Regions from separate parts of the Shewanella sp. MF08487 genome, predicted to be linked through region 2. Evidence: predicted binding sites of a transcription regulator. Region 2 holds the regulator's gene; each other region holds the start of a gene.
What was found. Region 2 encodes LexA, which represses DNA repair genes until DNA is damaged. Its sites were predicted from a motif close to TACTGTATNNNNATACAGTA; they were not measured.

Region 1: recN (DNA repair protein RecN) is a predicted target of LexA. The motif match lies at 2,339-2,358, and genes of this name have one in related genera.
Region 3: recG (ATP-dependent DNA helicase RecG) is a predicted target of LexA. The motif match lies at 2,611-2,630, and genes of this name have one in related genera.

Annotation. Positions count from the first base shown of each region.
Region 1 is NZ_JBOZPB010000004.1:79,072-83,808, forward strand. It holds gene ACRN9H_RS04150 (DUF3319 domain-containing protein) at 1-62, shown strand, start outside; gene ACRN9H_RS04155 (LysR family transcriptional regulator) at 80-979, opposite strand; gene ACRN9H_RS04160 (AEC family transporter) at 1,298-2,260, shown strand; gene recN (DNA repair protein RecN) at 2,389-4,047, shown strand; gene ACRN9H_RS04170 (phosphatidylglycerophosphatase A family protein) at 4,117-4,611, opposite strand; gene thiL (thiamine-phosphate kinase) at 4,627-4,737, opposite strand, start outside.
Region 2 is NZ_JBOZPB010000021.1:21,452-26,188, forward strand. It holds gene plsB (glycerol-3-phosphate 1-O-acyltransferase PlsB) at 1-1,523, opposite strand, end outside; gene lexA (transcriptional repressor LexA) at 1,684-2,304, shown strand; gene ACRN9H_RS14280 (cell division inhibitor SulA) at 2,301-2,816, shown strand; gene coxB (cytochrome c oxidase subunit II) at 3,220-4,737, shown strand, end outside.
Region 3 is NZ_JBOZPB010000006.1:70,551-75,287, reverse strand. It holds gene ACRN9H_RS06265 (DUF3014 domain-containing protein) at 1-307, opposite strand, end outside; gene recG (ATP-dependent DNA helicase RecG) at 519-2,594, opposite strand; gene ACRN9H_RS06255 (calcium/sodium antiporter) at 2,784-3,728, opposite strand; gene ACRN9H_RS06250 (AMP-binding protein) at 3,911-4,737, opposite strand, start outside.

The sequences.
Region 1 (4,737 bases), on a different contig from region 2:
AAGATGCGAAACAAATACAAAACACTATGACTAAAAATACCGTAAAGCCCCGAAAAGGCTAGCAATATTGGTTACATTCTTAACACATAGAAAATAACTCTGGTGCCTTTGACTGCATAAACTCGATAAAGACTCTTACCTTGAGTGGCTGTTGACTGCGCTGATGATACAAAATCGAAATTCGTCTCTGCTCTCCCACCCATTCGGGTAATAACACTTTTAGCAGCCCATCTTTAATCTGCTGTTTAACAAAGAGTTCTGGGCCATACAAAATACCGCCATGATCCAATGTAGCCTGAATCGCCCCGTGTAAATCTGTTAAGGTTAACTTAGTCGAACCATTAAAATAAAAAGAGTCACCGTTTGCATGCTTTAGATGCCAATTAAATAAGGGCCAAACTTTAATCAGTTGATGGGCCTCAAGATCATTAGGATGCTCAAGTTTAGGTGACTGAGCTAAATATTCAGGCGTGGCGAACAAGCAATAATCGAGCTCACCTAAGGTACTGGAAACCCAAGAGGAATCGGGCTGCGCCCCACCAACAATCGCCACATCAATACCTTTATCAATTAAATCCACTAACTCATTGCTCTGGGAAATATGCAAATTGATATCGGGGTACAAACGGCCAAATTCATTTAAGGCTTTAATAAAGACGATAGAAATAATCGAAATTGGCGCTGCGATACGTAAGGTTCCCTCAAGTTTATCGCTGCCTAGGCCACTTAATTCATCAAATTGAGTCACCACACTCTGGTAGCGCTTAAATAGCGCAAGCCCCTCTTCAGTCAATCGCAGTTTACGGGTGCTGCGCATAAAGAGCTGCTTATCGAGTTTCTCCTCCAACTTAGCTAATTTACGACTGACAGTGGCGATGGGCATGTCTAAATCCTTCGCTGCCAACGAAAAACTGCCCGCATTGACTAAGTGGACAAAAAGATAAATAAGTTGGAGTTCAGCCCCTAAGTCATCACGCATTTCATGTCCTCTTTTTTAATAACGGCCGCTTAGGGCACTCAGGGAAACAGTAGCAGCTGATCAAGTTCATTAAGTGATTAAATGGCTAAGTAATTGTGTTTTAAACGGCAAATTATTACTTCTACGACCATAGCGCAATAGCTTTGCGCTAAAATGATATGTTATTTTGTAGCAAGTTTTGCTGCTCTGGCACTCACTTTGGATTTAGCGTAACAGACAAAAAATCAAATACTGCAATATAGCGATTAAGAATTAATGCGCCAGTAAAAATAACCGCAGTGAGTTTATCACCATTTAATTGTAAGGATGAGTGAGGGAATGACGATTTTAACCCCTCTGTTTGCCGTATTCGGGATCATGTTGCTCGGCACGCTGGTACAAAAAATAAAACTCTTGCCCGTGGATACGGATCAAGTGTTAAACCAGTATGTTTATTATATTGCCTTCCCTGCAATCATGCTTATCGCCCTTGCTCAACAACCGATTAACGAGATTTTACAATGGGGATTTATTGCCGGCTACAGCACAGCTATGGTCATCACTTATCTTATTTGTCTTGGGCTTTCGCTGATAGTTAATCCTCAACAGCATGCTATTGCCGCCATTCGAGCACTGAATGCCACCTTCGGTAATACGGCTTTTATTGGTATCCCGCTGCTTATCATTCTGTTCCCGCAACAACAAAGTGCTTTAGTCGCGGCGGCAATTGCCAGCTTATTATCTGTGCTGATGTTTGCTGTGGCTTTAGTGTCAATGGAACTGGCGACAAATACGCAAAGACAACACCACGCTTTGATAATCATAGCAATGGCGATAGGTAAAAATCCTATTGTAATAGGCAGCTTAATTGGCGTGGGTATTTCAGCGTTAGAAATAAATTTGCCCTCAGGACTCGCGCTGATGATCCAGCAGATAGGCAATACCTCAAGCCCTTGTGCACTATTTGCTATCGGCATGGTACTCGCCAAAGCCATGCGCTACCAAAAAGATAGCAAGGTATTTAGTCTTAAAAACGTTATAGAACTCAGCCTTATCAACCTCTTCAAGCTAGTTGTCCAACCGGTACTCGTCTACTTTATGCTTACCCGTTTTGGCGTGAGCGGCGACTACCTAATCATGGGCGTGATCTTGAGCGCACTGCCCACTGCGGCGAGCGTTTACTTGCTCGCCCAGCGCTATAATACTCAGGCTTCAACCAGTGCTCAGGGCATTCTATTTGGCACCTTAGTCACTTTCATCAGTTTGCCTATCTTAGAAAGCTTAGTAAGAACCTACGCATAATCAGTAAATTAAAAATATTTACTGCCGATAATGACGATTATTTACCCAAGCCACTTTACTGTATATAAAATCAGTATATACTGTTTATCAATACAGTGGTTTGGTATGTTTTTCGACAGGAATTCACTATGCTTTGCCAACTCAGCATTAATAACTTCGCTATCGTCCGTTTTTTAGAACTGGATTTTCGCCCCGGTATGACCAGCATCACAGGTGAAACCGGTGCAGGTAAATCGATTGCCATCGATGCGCTAGGCCTGTGCCTAGGCAATCGCGCCGATGCCAGCAGTATTCGCCCCGGAGCCAATAAAACAGAGGTCAGTGCGCGCTTTTCTTTGGATGATATTCCACTGGCCAAACGTTGGTTAGAAGATAACGATCTTGAACTAGATGATGAGTGCATCCTACGTCGAACGATTGGTAGCGATGGCCGTTCACGCGCCTACATCAATGGTAATCCAGTACCACTGACACAACTCAAATTACTGGGTCAGTTGCTTATCGGTATTCACGGCCAACATGCGCACCATGCGATGTTAAAGAGTGAACATCAACTCACCCTGCTTGACAGTTATGCCAACCACAGATTGCTCATCGATACGGTCGGCACCAGCTTTCAACGCTGCAAACAAATTGAGGCTGACCTAAAGCAACTGGAAGCTTCTCAGCATGAACGTATTGCCCGTAAGCAATTAGTGCAATATCAAGTAGAAGAACTCGATGAGTTTGATCTTAAAGTCGATGAGTTTGATGAAATTGAGCAAGAGCACAAACGTCTGGCCAATGGTACTGAGTTGATTGATACCTGTCAGGCAAGCTTAGACATACTCACTGAAGCCGAAGAGAGCAATATAGAATCACTACTCAACCGAGTCGTTTCCCTCGCCGAAGATTTGCAAAGCTACGATCCGGCATTAAGTAATATCAGCACTATGCTGAATGATGCACTGATCCAAGTACAAGAAAGTGCTGGTGAATTACAGCACTATTTGAGTAAGCTTGAACTCGATCCAACCCACTTTGCCTATTTAGAAGAACGGTTATCAAAAGCCATGCAACTGGCGCGTAAGCATCATGTCAGCCCAAATAAACTGGCCGAACATCATTTGTCATTAAAAGCAGAGCTGAGCACCTTAGACAGCGATCAAAGCAAACTCGAAGAAATTCAGTTACAAGTCGATGCCAGCAGAGCCGCTTATCTTAGCAATGCACAAAAGCTAAGCCAAAGCCGCGCAAGATATGCCAAAGAGCTTGATAAACTCGTTACTCAGTCAATCCACGAACTGAATATGCCCAAGGGAAAATTTACTATCGAAGTCAATTTCCACCCAGAGCAGATGTCCATCAATGGCAGTGACAATATCGAATTTATGGTGACAACTAACCCAGGCCAGCCTTTACAACCCATTTCTAAGGTGGCTTCAGGCGGTGAACTTTCACGAATAGGCTTAGGTATTCAAGTTATTACGGCGAAAAAAGTCGCCACACCAACGTTGATTTTTGATGAGGTAGATGTGGGTATCTCTGGCCCAACCGCCGCAGTGGTTGGCCGTATGTTACGTAGCTTAGGCGAGTCGACCCAAGTATTGTGCGTAACTCACTTACCCCAAGTTGCAGGCAATGGACACCAACATATGTTTGTCGATAAGTTTAATAAAGCGGGCAGCACTGAAACAACCATGAAGTCACTCGATCGTGAGCAGCGCATACAAGAACTCGCCAGACTATTAGGCGGCGATACTATCACCAGCAATACCCTCGCAAACGCTAGAGAACTGCTGCAATAGTTGGAAAAAAGAGAGTCTGGGATAACACGACGAAAGAACTAAATTGACATCAAAACAAAGGGCTAGCTGTTAGCTAAAACACCACACTAGCCCTTGCAAACAAATAAAGGCAAACACGCCGGCTAAAACATCATCAATCATAATGCCAAAACCGCCTTCAACTTTGGCATCGAGCCAACGAATCGGCCAAGGCTTAATGATATCGAAAAAGCGAAATAGACCAAACCCGACTAATAGCCAAACCCAGCCTGCTGGCGCTGCTATCATAGTGATTAGTAGCCCAGCCACTTCATCCCACACAATGGCACCATGATCGTGTACACCCATGTCATTTGCGGCTTTACCACAAATATAAAATCCTGCTAAGACACTGATTAAGGTTAGACCGAGATACCAAGTCAGCGGTAATGGCGCCATAAGCAAATACAGGGGAATTGCTGCCAAGGTACCGAAAGTGCCGGGCGCTTTAGCGGCGAGTCCACTACCAAAACCGAGTGCTAAAAAATGCACAGGGTTCTTTAATGACAGACGAGTTAACGCCTTATCCTTTGACAACCATTTCATGAACATGATCTTCGCTTAAAAGTGCTCGAAACCGTAATATGGTGGGGTAAAGGGCTCACCATTGAGTTGTAATTTGAGTTTACTGCCGGCACAAATTTGTCCTACACGGACAAATTTAGTCCCCGT
Region 2 (4,737 bases):
ACCGCTGGTGTTAACCAACTTGGTTTTTGCTCGGGATCATCAGCAAGCTCAGCACGCCAGTTGGGTGCGCGTTCATTCAAAAAGTTTTGCAGAGTAATCGGCTCGCCAAAATTCACATAACCTTGACCGAAATTACCGAGTTTGCGAATCGCACCAAATACCTGCCAGACTGATTCTTTTTTCTTTTTCTTACCACTTAACTCTTTATGGTAAGTCGCCACTTCCATCACATGGTCATAGCCTAAATACACAGGCACTAGCGTTACCGGACGTTCAATACCGCGTAGTACGCTATTCATTGTCATGGCGATCATGCCCGTTTTGGGTGCCAACAGACGACCCGTACGTGAGCGGCCGCCTTCAGAGAAGTATTCTACCGAATAACCTTTCGCAAATAGCTGGTCTAAATATTCACGGAATACTGCGGTATAAAGCTTATTGCCATTAAAGCTACGACGAATAAAGAAAGCACCACCGCGACGGAACATAGGCCCAGCGGGCCAAAAATTAAGGTTTATACCAGCAGCAATGTGCGGCGGAACCATACCTTGATAATACAAAATATACGATAACAGCAGGTAATCCATATGGCTGCGATGGCAAGGCACATAGACAATCTCGTGACCATCGTGGTGTAACTGACGAACTTGCTCGGCGCCTTTAATGTTGATCCCGCTATAAAGCTTATTCCACAACCAAGTTAAGAAACGCTCGGCAATACGAACTAAGCTATCAGAATAATCAGCAGCAATTTCATCGAGATACTCAATAGCCGTCTCGCGCGCTTGGGTTTCTGAAATCTTTTTGGTAGCGGCTTCTTCTTGAATCGCTTTACGTATTGATTCAGATTTTAACAGCGAATGAAATAACGCTTGGCGATTAGGCAACACAGGCCCTGTCATCACTTTACGTTGGCGACGGAAATGCACTCGCGCCACTCGCGCTAACTTATGGGCAATACCCATATCAGTACCATGCTCATCAGCCATATAACGCAGAGATACTGCATTGGAAAACTGCACAAAATTATGTCGACCTAAGAACAGAATCATTAGGCACTTGCGCAGCCAAGTCGGGTTTTCCCGCTCAAATACGGCCGCCTTCATCGTATCGTCCTCTTTCCCTGGCGTTCTCCCCCAATACAAACTGACGGGTACCAGTTGAATATCGAGCTCAGGATGTTGTTTATGCACCGCTAATAAGCGCATAAAACATTCGAGGAAAGGTTCATTGCCGGTACGCTCACCAAACAACGGCTTGCGCCCTTGAAGGCAAACGACTCGCGGTGCAACTACGCCATTAGCGACTAACGGCTCATAGGGACTAGGCAGCCCGAGTTTAGCGGTTATTTCACTCAGTGCAGCAATGTCACTAAGTGATTCTGTTTTCATCACATAAGCAAGAGGTCTGGAGGCATCCAGATTCAGATCGGCAAAGGGATCCTGAGGCACCACAATGGTATGCACCAATTGTTTTTGGATCCAACGTAATGATTTTAACCAAAGAGAGTCATGTTTAGGCATTATTCTTATGCAATTAAGTACGTTCACTAGCCCGATAGAATACCAGACTATAGGGAATATTCGCTAATTCTCTCCGATATGGTTAAAAAGTGGTTAATACTTGCGCTGCAAACAATACTGTATATACTAACAGTAACTGTATAGAAAAACAGGAAAGACCATGAGACCTTTGACGCCACGCCAAGCTGAAATTTTAGAGCTAATCAAACGAAATATTGCCGACACTGGCATGCCACCTACTCGGGCTGAAATTGCCACCCGCTTAGGTTTTAAGAGTGCCAATGCAGCTGAAGAACATCTAAAAGCGTTGGCGAAAAAAGGCTGTATCGAGATTATACCCGGCACCTCACGAGGTATTCGCCTCACTGCTGAAGTGGAGGATGTAACTGAAACAGGTTTACCTCTTATAGGCCAAGTGGCTGCAGGTGAACCGATTCTCGCCCAAGAACACGTAGAACAGTATTACCAAGTCGACCCAAACATGTTCCATCCCGCTGCCGACTTTTTACTACGAGTTAAAGGCGACAGTATGAAAAATATTGGTATTCTCGAAGGAGATTTACTGGCAGTTCATAAAGTAGAACAAGCTAGGAATGGTCAAGTGGTTGTCGCTAGAGTCGACGACGATGTCACAGTTAAACGTTTCGAAAAAAAAGGTAATGTGGTCTATCTACACGCCGAAAATGAAGACTACTCTCCAATTAAAGTGGATTTAGGCTTTCAAAGTTTAACAATTGAAGGACTCGCCGTCGGTGTGATCCGTAATGGAGATTGGCTATGAACAAACTAATTGGCAATGCCCCGCGCCATCCGGGATTGTGGCGTGATGATGAAGTTCGTGCAGCCGATTATGATTGGCATCACACACCTATCGCCTGTATGCCCACTAAAACTCAAGGTCGCCAAGAATTAATTCATCTGAGTGCGCAACTCGCTCAGTTAAGCCAACAGGGCCGTTGGTTAGTGCTCATCAACCCACCAAGTATTGGCTACAAGCAAATGCTCGCCAGCGCAGGTGTGCGTATGGATAGAGTCTTACTGGTACATGCTAAAGATGAAGTAGAAACCCTGTGGGCGATGGAAAAAGCCTTAACAAGTGGTACGTCCAGTGCAGTCATTACTTGGACTCAATCATTAGATGCGCGGGATAATCGTCGCCTACAAATCGTGGCTAAAAGTGCCCGAGCTATGGGCATAGTGCTTGAAGACGTAAACAGTCACTTACATGCCGACGTACGCATTGAGCAAGGCAATCTCTTCGGTCAGCAATCTTTTTTTAGCGCTGTACATTAAATATTCATTTAATTTTTTACCTTGAAAGCCGCCTCACCTATGAATGTGAGGCTTTTTTTTGGCAATTTTTCAGATAATTAGATAAATAAGTGATCTTGATCAATATTTAAACAGCAAGTATGGTTGGTTAAGTCGGTGATGATATATCACCTTCCGTGGTCAATGAATCGAGTATTTATCGGACTCGAAGCGCCACTAAAAATAGAGAACAGATTTATTTCAGTCGTATGTGCCAGCGTGGCTAATTACCAGCAGTAACAATACTTGATTAAAAGTAACAGCCGCCAACGCACGTTGAAGTCAAAAAAGCTTTTTTGGGAACTGAAGAGTTTGCATAGAGTTGAGACTTACTGTGTTGCTCTTCTTTGTAGTTGCTATTCGCAATTGGCAGAGGAGAAGTCTTGTGAAGCAATTGTTGTATTGTTTACTCGTGGTGTTATTCGCACCACCGTTGGCCGCCGCGGACATGCGGTTCAACATGACCCCTGGCGTGACCGAGATCAGTGGCAAGGTTTATCACTTGCACATGACCATCTTGTATATCTGCTGCGCAATAGGCCTAGTGGTCTTTGGCGTGATGATTTACGCCATGATCAACCACAGAAAATCCAAAGGCGCTGTCGCGTCCCACTTTCACGAAAGCACTAAAGTTGAAATCGCTTGGACGATTCTGCCATTTATCATTTTGATCTTAATGGCGATTCCAGCGACAAAAACTTTAATCGCAATGGAAGATCCCAGCAACGCCGATCTCACCGTAAAAGTCACGGGATCCCAATGGAAATGGCATTACAGCTACTTTGATCAAGATATTGATTTTTATAGCATACTGACAACACCCAGAGCACAAATCGAAGGCACCGAAACTAAGGGTGAAAACTATCTATTGGAAGTCGATAAACCGCTCGTTCTGCCGATAAATCGCAAAATCCGCTTTTTGATGACCTCTGAAGATGTCATCCATTCATGGTGGGTGCCCGCCTTTGCCATTAAGAAAGATGCCAACCCAGGATTTATTAATGAGGCGTGGACTCGCATAGACAAACCCGGTATTTACCGTGGTCAATGCGCCGAACTTTGTGGTAAAGACCATGGTTTTATGCCGATCGTAGTGCAAGCCTTACCCGAAGCCGAGTTTGAAGCTTGGGTGACGGAGCAGAAACAAGCCGCAGGTGCTGCAGCTGAAGCCGCTCAAGCCGCTTTATCACAAACCCTAAGTAAAGAAGAGTTGATGACTCAAGGTGAACAAGTTTACCTCGGGCACTGCGCAGCCTGCCACCAGCCCAATGGCGAAGGGTTGCAAGGCGTATTTCCGCCCCTTAAAGGTAGCCCGATTGCAACGGGATCACTCAGCGGTCACCTTGAAATCGTGCTCAACGGTAAAACGGGTACAGCCATGCAAGCGTTTAGTAAGCAATTGACTGCACAAGAAATCGCGGCAGTGACTACCTACGAGCGTAATGCTTGGGGTAATAATACTGGCGATGCAGTGCAAGCCAAAGACGTAAACGAGTACATGAACGGCAATTCTGCACAAACATCCGCCGCGGTACCAAGCAGTACAACTCCGACACCCGCGCCTGCAAAAGACGTCTCAGCTGCAGTCGATCCCGCAAGCCTCCCCACACTCAGCCATGACGCCCTCATGGCCGAAGGTGAAACTGTCTATGCGACCTTCTGTGCTGCCTGCCATCAAGTGACAGGTGCAGGAATACCACCCGCCTTCCCCGCGCTAGTGGGTAGCGCTATCGCCATTGGACCAGTCGCCAATCACATCGATATTGTGATGCACGGTAAAACAGGCACGGCTATGCAGGCATTTGGCAAACAGCTTAGCCCACAGCAACTTGCAGCAGTCATTACCTATGAACGCAATGCTTGGGGCAACAATACCGGCGATACAGTGCAACCTGCTGATATC
Region 3 (4,737 bases), on a different contig from region 2:
CTATCACTTCAGGCTCAGGCACGACTGATGTATTGGTATTACTGCTGCCTGTTTCTGGTGTTACTGGCGCGACCTCTTCGGTTTTTAGCTCTGGTGCACTTTCGAGCGTCATTGGCTCAGACGACGGCGTTTCGGGTAACACTATCGGTGCATTCGGGATAAGTTTGGGTGAGTCTGAATCATTACTGTAGTAATAATATCCTCCTGCAGAAAGCAGAATAACGAGCACTATCGCCAAAAGTGCGAAGCGATTACTGCTAGAAGACGTTTCTTTAGGGTCTATTCTATCATCTTGATTAACTTGCATTTTACATCCTTAGCTTGAGTGTTAAGGTTAACTTGGTGAATACATGTAGCTAATATTAACGTGCAAGAGCGGTGTTATGTTTGTACCACTGGTTTATTCTGCAAGTTTCCATGCGCTTGTCTATAGCGCTTAGCTGAACATGAACAATTTATTTTAACTATCGAGGCACATTACTTTTCTTTGGCTTATCTTTGAGGCCTAAGTTAAAAACTTAAGCCTGCACATAATGTTGCCTATGACCGAGCCAACGTAAGATAATCGCGTCGACCTTTTCAGGTGCCTGTGCCATCACATGATTTGCCAGTTTTTGAATGTGTGGGATTAACGCTTGGTCCCGCACCAGATCAGCAATTTTAAGCTCGGCGAGTCCCGTTTGTTTAGTCCCTAGCACTTCACCTGGACCACGAATTTCTAAGTCTTTTTGCGCTATGATAAAACCATCATTACTTTGCCTGAGTACACTCAGCCTTTGGGTTGCAGTATGACTTAGCGGCGCCTTGTAGAGTAACACACAATGGCTTGCTATAGCGCCTCGACCGACTCGTCCGCGTAGTTGATGCAGTTGGGCTAAGCCTAAACGTTCAGGGTTTTCGATGATCATTAGGCTAGAGTTGGGTACGTCAACGCCGACTTCAATTACCGTCGTCGCGACTAATAAATGGATAATTCCTGCTTTAAAATCGGCCATGATCTGCTGTTTTTCAGCACTTTTTAATCTCCCGTGAACCAGACCAATATTTAATTCGGGCAAGGCGAGGCGCAGTTCTTCGGCCGTGTCTTCGGCGGCTTGGCATTCGAGCACTTCGGATTCTTCAATCAGAGTACACACCCAATAGGCCTGACGTTTATCTGTGATGACGGCGTTGCGTACCCGTTCGAGCACTTCTTGGCGACGCGTATCGGCAATCGCCACGGTAGTCACAGGAGTACGCCCTGGAGGCAGTTCATCAATAATTGAGGTATCGAGATCCGCATAGGCTGTCATCGCTAGCGTGCGGGGGATTGGTGTTGCCGTCATGATCAATTGATGCGGGTGGAAGCCTTGACTCACGCCCTTTTCTCGCAGACCTAAGCGTTGGTGTACGCCGAACCTGTGCTGCTCATCTATGATAATTAACGCAAGTTTGCTAAAGACCACATGCTGCTGGAAGATGGCATGGGTACCAATCACCATCTGCGCGGCGCCCGATTGTATATCTTCTAATGATTGCGCTCTAACTTTGCCCTTGAGCTTACCCGCCAGCCAACCGACTTTAAGTCCGAGTGGCTCAAACCAAGCGGCAAAGTTAGTTGCATGCTGCTCGGCTAGTAACTCAGTTGGCGCCATCATAGCCACTTGGTAACCATTTTCAATTGCTTGCAATGCAGCCATCGCCGCCACTAAGGTTTTACCTGAGCCAACATCCCCTTGTACTAAGCGCATCATAGGGTGTGGTTTTTCTAAATCTTTGCCTATATCGGCCACCACTCTTTGCTGGGCGCCGGTGGGCTTAAAAGGCAAAGCAGCGAGGAAAGAGTTGAGCAATTGCCCCGTGGCGGGCATGGTGACCGCGGCGTCTAAATTACTGCGCTGTCTTAGACGTAACATGCTGAGATTATGGGCGAGTAATTCTTCTTGTACTAAACGCTGCTGGGCAGGGTGTTGGCCTAACTCTAAATCGAACTGAGAGATCCCCGCAGGAGGTCGATGCAGCGTCTGCAGCGCTTGTTTAAGGCTGATGTTGTTTGGTTGCAACTGCGGTGGCAGCAGCTCAGTTAAGCCGCCATCTTCCAGCAATACCAAGGCTTGCTCCGTCAGCTTTAGCCAACTTGCCTGTTTTAAGCCTTCAGTAGTGGGATAAATCGGCGTTAGGGTATCGCTTAGGTGAACATCTTCTCCGGGATACACGACTTTATATTCTGGATGCACTATCTCGGCTTGATGGCCGCCACGGCGCACTTCACCGTAGGCGCGGATCATCAAACCATTTTGCATGGCATTACGTTGGGCAACGGAAAAGTTAAAGAAGCGCAGGCTCAAGCTACCCGTATCGTCGCGCACATTGCAGACCAGCATACGCTTGCGGCCTTGGATGATTTGCGTCGATTGGATTTGTGCTTCTACGGTGCCGTAACTGCCGGGCATAAGGGCGGCAATCGGATAGATTTGGGTTCTGTCTTCGTAGCGCAGGGGTAAGTGAAACAGCAGATCTTGTACTGTTGTGATGCCGAGCTTTGCGAGTTTCTCCGCGACCTTTTTGGCGACGCCTTTGAGGTCGGTGATCGGAACAAGATCCAATTGCTGCAAGTCGTTAGCACTCAATCACTGTGAATTTATACATATATTAACAGAGAATAAGCGTAAGGCAATCTCAAGGGTTGTAAGGGAGAAACCAAACTGTGTTTAGCCGCTTGGCGAAGGTTAATTTGTGAGACATAGATAGTAAAACACCGGAATGATTCCGGTGTTTTTAATCGCAATGTGTAAGTTGTGGTGTTAAACCAAAGCTTGTGTGCTTGCTTGGTTAACTAAATAACCCATGTAACCTAAGTAGCCTAGCAATAGTACGGAGCCTTCGCGGCGGCCGATACGTAAACCTGTCCAAGCAAAAGGTAAAATGATAACTGCAAATGCCAACATCACGATAAAATCTACCGACTGAAAGCCCAATGACGATACCGGTTGCACGATAGCTGTGATACCTAAAATGCCTAAAATATTAAAGAGATTAGATCCAACAATGTTACCGATAGCGATATCGCTTTGGCCTTTGAGTGCCGCAATAACTGAGGTGACTAATTCAGGCATACTGGTGCCAATTGCCACTATGGTTAAGCCGATAATGACTTCACTCACGCCAAATGTTTTAGCTAAGTCTACTGCGCCATTAACAAACAAAATACCGCCGCCGACCAACATGCTAATACCAACAACAATAAATAGGGCTGAAAGTAATGGGTTATTTGGACCCGCCTCAATTTCTTCCTCTTCATTGCTATTTTTCGAGCTGACGTAACTAAAGGCTAAATAACCGATAAGTAATGATAGCAATACCACACCATCAATCAGACTCAGTTCACCATCTAATAAGAGTCCCCAGAACAACATTGAAGCCAATATCATCAAAGGGATATCGCGTTTCACGACTTGGGATTGCACTTGAATAGGGCGGATAAGCGCTGTGATCGCTAAAATCAAACCTATGTTAGCAATATTAGACCCAATGACGTTACCTAAGGCAATACCGCTGTTGCCGGCTAGTGCTGATTTAACACTTACCGCCAACTCTGGTGCACTAGTACCAAAGGCTACAATCGTTAACCCTATGATAAGTGGTGTAATACCTAAGCGTAGTGCGATGGAGCTCGCGCCGCGGACTAGGGCTTCTGCACCTAGGGTCAAAATAATAAAACCACCAAGAATAGATAATGTAATTAGCATCTTAGGACTCTGTTAAACCTGTTTTAAATGGGATGGTAAAAGGACTCTATGCCCTTAATCGACTGGCGGCATGATACTTGATTCTGTAGCACTTTGACAGATTATGTCATAAAAAAGCACGCTCTTAGCGTGCTTTAACATAACAACAGGATAATGTTAGCTATCCCACTGTTTTAGCTTAGTTATTTTTTAGGTAACTCATCTTCCCAGCGTATTTGGGCACCACGAACACCGTCTACGCGTTCGCTAAAGGCTTTTTCAAGTACATGGCGTTTGATTTTTAGTGTCGGCGTGAGTACGTCGTTTTCAATCGTCCAAGGCTCGGTAACGACCACAATCGCATCGACATGTTCGTGGGACTCTAAGTGTGGATTGACACTATCGAGTGTTGCCTTAAGTGAAGAACGGACTTCCTCGCGTACTTGTAAGTTCGCGCCTTCTGATAGTTGCACTAACGCAATAGGATGTGGCAAACCAGAGCCTATTACGCAAATAAGCTCCACATGCGGATCCTGGGCTAATTTACGCTCGATAGGCACGGGCGCGACATATTTGCCCTTGGCGGTTTTAAAGTTGTCTTTGACTCGGCCAGTAATGGTCACGCAACCATCGGCATCGATAGAACACAGATCGCCAGTATGGAAAAACCCGTCGGCATCAAATGCCGCCGCAGTCGCCTCTGGTTGTAGGTAATAAGCCGTCATTAAACCGGGGCTTTTTAGCAACAACTCGCCATCTTCTCCTTGGCGGATATAGCAATCCTCAACAGGACGGCCAACGCTGCCAATTTTACGGGCATCGAAGGGATAGTTAATAATGGAATAGGCGCAGTTTTCTGTCATTCCCCACGCTTCACAGATATTAAGACCAATGCTGTGATACCAGTGGATCAGTGACGGCGGAATGGGCGCTGAGCCTGAACCCAGTAAACGGCAATGATTTAATCCTAAACCTTTATGGATTTTGTATTTTACTAAGCTGCTGATTAAGGGGATTTTCAGCAATAAGT